3 regions of the Paenibacillus aurantius genome follow, and region 1 is predicted to be linked to each of the others. Evidence: riboswitches for the same ligand, from Rfam matches in the RefSeq annotation. Region 1 holds a riboswitch; each other region holds the start of a gene.
The links. A riboswitch is a leader RNA that binds a small molecule or an ion and turns the genes downstream of it on or off. The one in region 1 is predicted to bind cyclic di-AMP.
Positions count from the first base shown of each region.

Region 2: linked by a shared signal. The riboswitch ahead of MJA45_RS17275 (C40 family peptidase) and the one ahead of MJA45_RS06365 (TrkH family potassium uptake protein) in region 1 are both predicted to bind cyclic di-AMP.
Region 3: linked by a shared signal. The riboswitch ahead of MJA45_RS26825 (APC family permease) and the one ahead of MJA45_RS06365 (TrkH family potassium uptake protein) in region 1 are both predicted to bind cyclic di-AMP.

Region 1 covers NZ_CP130318.1:1,297,151-1,299,416, forward strand. Annotated here, with positions in the region: gene MJA45_RS06360 (CPBP family intramembrane glutamic endopeptidase) at 1-578, opposite strand, end outside; cyclic di-AMP (ydaO/yuaA leader) riboswitch at 831-965, shown strand; gene MJA45_RS06365 (TrkH family potassium uptake protein) at 1,033-2,266, shown strand, end outside.
Region 2 covers NZ_CP130318.1:3,827,065-3,829,330, forward strand. Annotated here, with positions in the region: gene MJA45_RS17275 (C40 family peptidase) at 9-824, opposite strand; cyclic di-AMP (ydaO/yuaA leader) riboswitch at 854-999, opposite strand; gene MJA45_RS17280 (hypothetical protein) at 1,265-1,519, opposite strand; gene MJA45_RS17285 (hypothetical protein) at 1,627-1,896, opposite strand; gene MJA45_RS17290 (hypothetical protein) at 2,060-2,266, opposite strand, start outside.
Region 3 covers NZ_CP130318.1:5,918,323-5,920,588, forward strand. Annotated here, with positions in the region: gene MJA45_RS26825 (APC family permease) at 1-1,227, opposite strand, end outside; cyclic di-AMP (ydaO/yuaA leader) riboswitch at 1,361-1,521, opposite strand; gene MJA45_RS26830 (M3 family oligoendopeptidase) at 1,857-2,266, shown strand, end outside.

The sequences.
Region 1 (2,266 bases):
AGCACCAGCCGCGCTTCCCCCACAGCCGTGTCCTTGCCCTGGTACACGAAGCTGCCGGGGGTTTTTTGTTTTTCCGGGACCGGGGTGAAGCGGGCGGGCTCGTAGCCGGCCGACGCCAACGCCTGGTCCGCCTGGGTGCGGTCGGAGGCCGCCGGGCCGGTTCTCGGGCCGGTCGTTTTCCAGCCGGTCACGACGGCTTGCTCCATCCCGACCCGGACGGACAGCTGCCGGCTTCCGTTCTGCTCGCGGATCTCCACCTGCCAGTAGTCGAGGGGGACCTTGTCGGACAGGGTCTTCTTGTACTCGGCGGTTAAGTCGTTCTTCTCCACGTAGGCGCTCATGGATTTGTCGTTCTGGTAGGTGACGCTGCTGTTTCCGGGCGTAAAGCCGGGGAACTGGCGGGCGGCCCAAGCAGACGCTGCGGCTTGGGCCGCCTCCTCGGTAACGGGCGGACGGCCCATTTCCTCGTCGACCCCGCCACCGCCGGCCAGAGCGTTCCAGGCCATGACCCCGAAGTACATCAGCACCCCGGCAAGAGCAAGCAGAAGCAGGTTCCGGTTCAGTCTGAATGGAAGCAATCTCATGTCCCCTTTTTATGGAAATGTTACAAATCATTATACCTGTTTGCTTGAGGGCGGTACAACCGGCCGCGCTTGACCCGGGCGAGAGGCGGGGAAAAGCAGTGCGCAAGGGCAAGAGCGGGCAAAGAAGAACAAATGAAAGCTAGCTCCCCGCCTTATGAAAGATTAAGTCCAATTTTCATGAAAATCCGTTCTTTTCCGTTAATATTGACTTTGTGAATCGGACGGAAGCAGGCTATAATCGAAATCAATTGAATAGAGCCGAATTTCTTATAGAAAACGGGGGAACCATTGTACCATGGGGTGAATTTCGCATGTTATGCGAATAGGGGGCCTGTCGACCCGAATCCGTCAGCTAACCTCGTAGGCTGAATGTCAGGAGCCATACCAGTCGGGCATTGGTTTTCCAGTGTCTTTTTTTGTTGCCCAATTCCATGTAAGCAAGAGGAGAATGAACGTGTCCAAACGAAAATTCAGTCTGTTCCGGCTGACCCCGCCGCAAATTCTGGTGATCGGGTTCGCCATTATCATCCTGACCGGAGCGGCGCTGCTGACCTTGCCGGTTGCCTCGACGGACGGCATCCACACCCCTTTCCTGGACGCCCTGTTCACCGCCACCTCCGCTACCTGCGTAACCGGTCTCGTCGTGGTGGATACCGGCACCCACTGGACCCTGTTCGGGCAGGTGGTCATCATTCTTCTCATTCAGATCGGCGGCTTGGGCTTCATGACCATGGGAACCCTGATTGCCTTGGTCATCCGCAAAAAGATTTCTTTACGGGAGCGGCTTATCCTGCAGGAGGCGATGAACCAAGGAAGCATGGAGGGCATCGTCCGGCTGATCCGCCGGGTCCTTCTTTATGCCTTAACGATCGAAGCGGCGGGAGCGGCGCTTCTGACGATCCGCTGGTCGTTCGATATGCCGTTCGGCAAGGCCCTTTATTATGGGGTCTGGCATGGCATCTCCATGTTCAACAATGCCGGCTTCGACTTGTTTGGCGGAATCAACGGCAAGTTCAGCTCACTGACCGGCTATGTGGACGATCCCATTGTGAACTTCACGGTTATGGCATTGATCGTCCTGGGGGGACTGGGCTTTATCGTTATCGCCGACGTTCACGAATTCCGCAAAACGCGGAAGCTCTCCCTGCATTCGAAGGTCGTGCTGTCCGCCACCGCTTTCCTGATCGTCTTCGGGGCGATGGTCATCTGCGCCTTCGAATTCACGAATCCCGCTACGCTCGGGCCGCTGAGCCCGGCGGGCAAGATCTGGGCATCTCTGTTCGCCTCGGTAACCCCGCGGACGGCGGGAGCCAATACGATAGATGTGGCGGGCATGAGGCAGGCGACCCAGTTTTTTACGGTCATTCTTATGTTTATCGGGGCCTCACCCGGATCAACGGGGGGCGGGGTGAAGACGACGACCTTTACCATTCTTATCGGAGCCATGATCGCCATGATTCGAGGGAAGGAAGACATCGTCCTGTTCCGCAACCGGCTGGCGAAGGACCGCATCTACAAAGCCATTACCCTTACCTTTTTCGCCTTGTTCCTGGTGGTCTTCGTCACCATGCTGCTTTCGACAACGGAGGATTACTTCTTCCTTAAAATATTGTTCGAGGTCACGTCGGCGTTCGGTACGGTGGGGCTCTCCATGGGGCTTACCCCCGATCTCAGCACCATCG
Region 2 (2,266 bases), 2.5 Mb from region 1:
GCTGATGGTTAAATGCGTTTAGCCGCCTTGTACCGGGCTCCCCAGTAACCGGAATACAGGTTATCGATATGCACCCCGTAAGAAGTTGTCGCCGAAATAAACTGGCTGTTCCCCAAATAAATGCCCACATGGGTGATCGGGGAAGAGGAGGTTTCCGAGAAGAAGACAAGATCGCCCGGCTGTACTTCGGAAACAAATTGCCCGGCGCCTGCATACATTTGGCTTGCCGTGCGAGGCAGTGTGGTTCCCTGCTGCTTGAAGAGGTATTGAACGTACCCGGAGCAGTCAAATCCGCTTGGGGTCGTTCCTCCAAAAGCATAAGGGACACCTAAGTATTTTTTGGCATTGTTGATGATGGTAAACGGCAGAGGCTGAGGTTTGTACCACGCCGGAGCGTGGTATTTGCCGTCGGCCGCCACGATCGCGATATAATTGTTCTGGTCCCATTGGACCATCGTTCCCAAAGCTTCCGAGATGAAGCGGACCGGCACATACGTGCGTCCTCCCGTAAAAAGGGCGTTCGTATCAATGCTTATCGGCTGCCCGTTGACAAGGGCTCTCTTCTCTCCCGTCTTCAGTTCGACGGATTTGGTGCTGCTGCTGATTTTGACTTTCACCTGCTGGTCAGTCGTCATGCTATAGTTGACCTGATACCCCATTTTCTCCGTTACCATGCGAATCGGCACCTGGGTGCGGCTGCTGCCATCCATAAAAGGCTGGGCATCGGGAAAATGAACCAGGTCATCATTGACTTGAACCTTAACGGGATCGGCATAAGCCTGCGTACTGAGAGCAAGACCGAGCCCCAAACATACGGACGACAAAAAAGACGTGCGAATCCACCTATTCAGTTCTGTTTCCTCCTATGTGCCTCCGAGGTTAGTTGACGGATTCGGGAAAGGCAGGCTCCCTAGTTCACTCGCGCGCGTGAACATTCACCCCATAAATAAGTCCCCCGTACCGGGCATGTTGTGCGCCCGGATTCGGCTTAACGTAGTATGACGAGTATAAAAATACCATGGAAATGTTTTCACGGCAATCCCCCTATTGTAGGTAATTAGTGGGATAGGAAAGGACTCCTATGGAATATGTCCATTATGTGAACGAATAGGAATAGGAGTTGACAAAGGAACACAAAAAAGAGCCTGCCGGATAACCCGACAGGCCAAATTAAGGAGAAAGAAAAAAAGGTTATGAAGATAGCCGCAGGCCAATGCGGCTATACGTTTAGTATAACACACCATATATACGCCTATCTATAACCTCATTTAGGTTCTTCTCCCTGATTTTGGTCGATTTTGTATTTGTCATAGCGGCCATCCACTTCCTTGGCCATTTGACGATACAGGCGGGTTTCTTCCACGACAGGGTCCAGCTTGGCTTGGATCCGGATTTCATACCGGGGCGAAAGCCTCCGCCTAGCGGCTGCATCCAGCTCCTCCTTCTCCATGTCCCCTTCCTCCAGCGAATGCGCCATCTCCTGCTCCAGCTTGTCTCGGTCATCGTGTTCGTGATTCATTCCAATCCCTCCCAAATATGACGTAACATGCGGGCCAAAGCGGAAAGAAAAAAGCACAGCCAGGCTGCACTCCGTCCCCATTGCTTATATAACGCTGTCTGTGTCGGTTACCCCAAATCCACGAACTTGGAAACCTGCTCCCCGATCTCGGGCAGATAAGGATCCATGCAGTTGCACAAGTAATCCTTCTTGCATACCGGGCAAGGCTCTTTATGCAGGCGGCTGATATCGGTCGGAACCTTCTCTCCGCTCGGCAAGGTTTCATAAGTGACCCGGCAGTGGTTGCGGTCTTCGAGAACCACAACGACTTCCATCAGTCCGTTCTTTTCGTTATGGCTTACGATTTTGGCTTCCGCCACTTTCGGTTGATAAGGCATGGTCATGACCTCCTATATTGGTTGCCCATCCATTATATATAAAACCACGGAGGCAGAGCAAGCACGTCGTAAGGAACCACCTTACCGACTGGCGAAATCGAAGCGGCGGCTTCTACACCTTATTCTTTCACGAAACCTTAGGCTCGATGCTCCCAAAAAGGATTTATTGTTTTAGTTTCTCCTTTAGTAGTTCTAAATTTTTAACATCCTCGGATAATTTTAATTGTTCTAATAGTTCTAATGCTTTTTCCTTTTCTATATTGCCGAAATAATCAAATGCACTATGCAACAAGCTTCGGTAAATGTAATAATGCCACTTTAAGTCTTTGATGAGTCGACTATATAATGGATTCTTCAACGTGTAAGGTAC
Region 3 (2,266 bases), 1.7 Mb from region 1:
AATAATGAGTTTGAGAACCCATCCTTCCGGCTTTTGACGAATCCACTTGATCATCATCCCGGTTTGGGACAAGGTAAAGGGAATGAACACGCCTACGGCATACAGGGGGATCAATTCTTCGGTTTGTCCTTTAGACGCAAGGATCAGCAGGATCGATAAAAAGCCCAGAATGATAATCCCATTGGAGTACCCAAGGCGGTCTCCCCGTACGGTAAACATTCTCGGTATGAACTTATCCTTCGCGAGATTCACAGCAAGCAGCGGAAAAGCCGAATAGCCTGTGTTAGCCGCAAGAATCAAGATCAATGCCGTTGTCCCCTGAATGAAGAAATACATGAAATTCCGTCCAAACGTCTGTTCCGCGATTTGCGAAACTACGGTTACCTCTGCTTTAGGTACAATTCCGTAATAATAAGCTAAAAACACGATGCCTGAAAATAACAAGGCAAGTATTGCCCCCATGGCCATTAAGGTTTTGGCAGCGTTATTAGGGGCGGGATCTTTAAAATTCGGAATGGCGTTCGAAATGGCTTCAACCCCGGTTAAAGCCGAACTCCCCGAAGCGAAGGCTCTTAGGAGAAGAAATAAGCTGATGCCTGCTACCGGTGTCCCAATCGGTGCATGTAAACCCGGTGAAACACCACCTGTTAGAATGTTGTAGAGGCCTGCGCCAATTAAAATAAATAAGGCTAGAACAAATAAATAAACCGGATACGCTAAAATCGAAGCCGATTCCGTCAGACCCCTTAAGTTCAAAATGGTTATTAAAATCACAAACACGACGGCAATGCTCACCGTATGCGCATGTAGAGCTGGAAAAGCGGAAGTGATCGCATCCGTTCCGGCAGACACACTGACGGCTACCGTTAGGATATAGTCCACAAGCAAGGAACCTCCGGCAATAAGTCCAGGGTAGGTACCCAAATTTTGCTTGGATACCACATATGCTCCCCCGCCATGCGGATAAGCAAAGATGATTTGCCGATAGGATAAAATGAGTGCCAGTAACAAGACCAACACACCCATTCCAATCGGGATCGAATACCAAAATGCTGCGGCACTTATGGTGATTAAAACCAACAGAATTTGTTCCGGACCGTAGGCAACGGAGGATAAGGCATCCGAGGAAAGAATGGCCAATGCCTTTTTCTTATTCAGTCTTTGCTCCCCTAATTCCGTTGATTTAAGAGGCCGCCCGATTAACCACCGTTTTAAAGTAGATACCATGAATCATTCACCACCAGAACTAAAGGATAATGGGACTTGGGGTTTACCCTCTATTATTTCCAATAACACTTTTATCAGCACGAAAAAAGACCGCAGAGGTATCCCCTGCGGCCGGAAATTCACCGAAGTTGTTTCACCCTCTCTATCAACGCTTACGGAGTTAGCTGACGGATTCGGGCGGTTAGAGTCGCCCTACAGTGACGGATCATCACTGATTCACCCCGTGCAGCGAGTGTACTTATTCGCCGCAGTTGGGTCCCCCGTTTTCCAATGGAAATTAAGCGAGTGTTGGTATATGAAGTAATGAAATGATCATACGGCTCGGATCAAACTTTGTAAAACCGCCTATAAACGGAAAAATCCTTGAAAACGTTACTATTCCGATAGGAATGCGGTTACAATGAGATAGTTCGTGGGCATAGCAAGGTAAATATTCCGAAATCGCCCGTTATCATCCCGATCACGCCCCATACATGCCGCCGAACGTTTGGTTGACGAGTACAGCGAAGTCGTCCAGCCGGACTTGTCATAACGGGTCCAGGCGTTGGCCTGCCGTCTCCTTATGCTCCAGCCGCCCAAATCCTGTATACTGAAAAAGAAACCGAATCCACATGGAAAGAAGGGTTCTTATGAAGTTTCCGGATTACTCCTACACCCGTCCCGACATGGAGGCGTTCCGCGAGGAATTCCAAGCCCTCCTGGAGCAGTTCCGCCAAGCGGAATCGTTCGAGGAACAGAGCGCGGCCATGGAGGCGGTCAACGCGGCCCGAACGCGCGTCTCTTCCATGTTCACCATTGCCCGCATCCGTCATACCATCAACACTCAGGATCCTTTTTACAAGGCGGAGCAGGATTTTATGGACGAGAACAGCCCTGTTTACCAAGGCCTGATCAACGATTTCTATAAAGCGCTTGCCGAATCGCCGTTTCGGGAGCAGCTCGAAGCCAAGTGGGGCCGTCAGCTGTTTGCCACCGCCGAATTGGCTCAGAAAACGTTCTCCCTGGTCATCGTGGAGGATCTGAAGGCCGAGAACCGCAA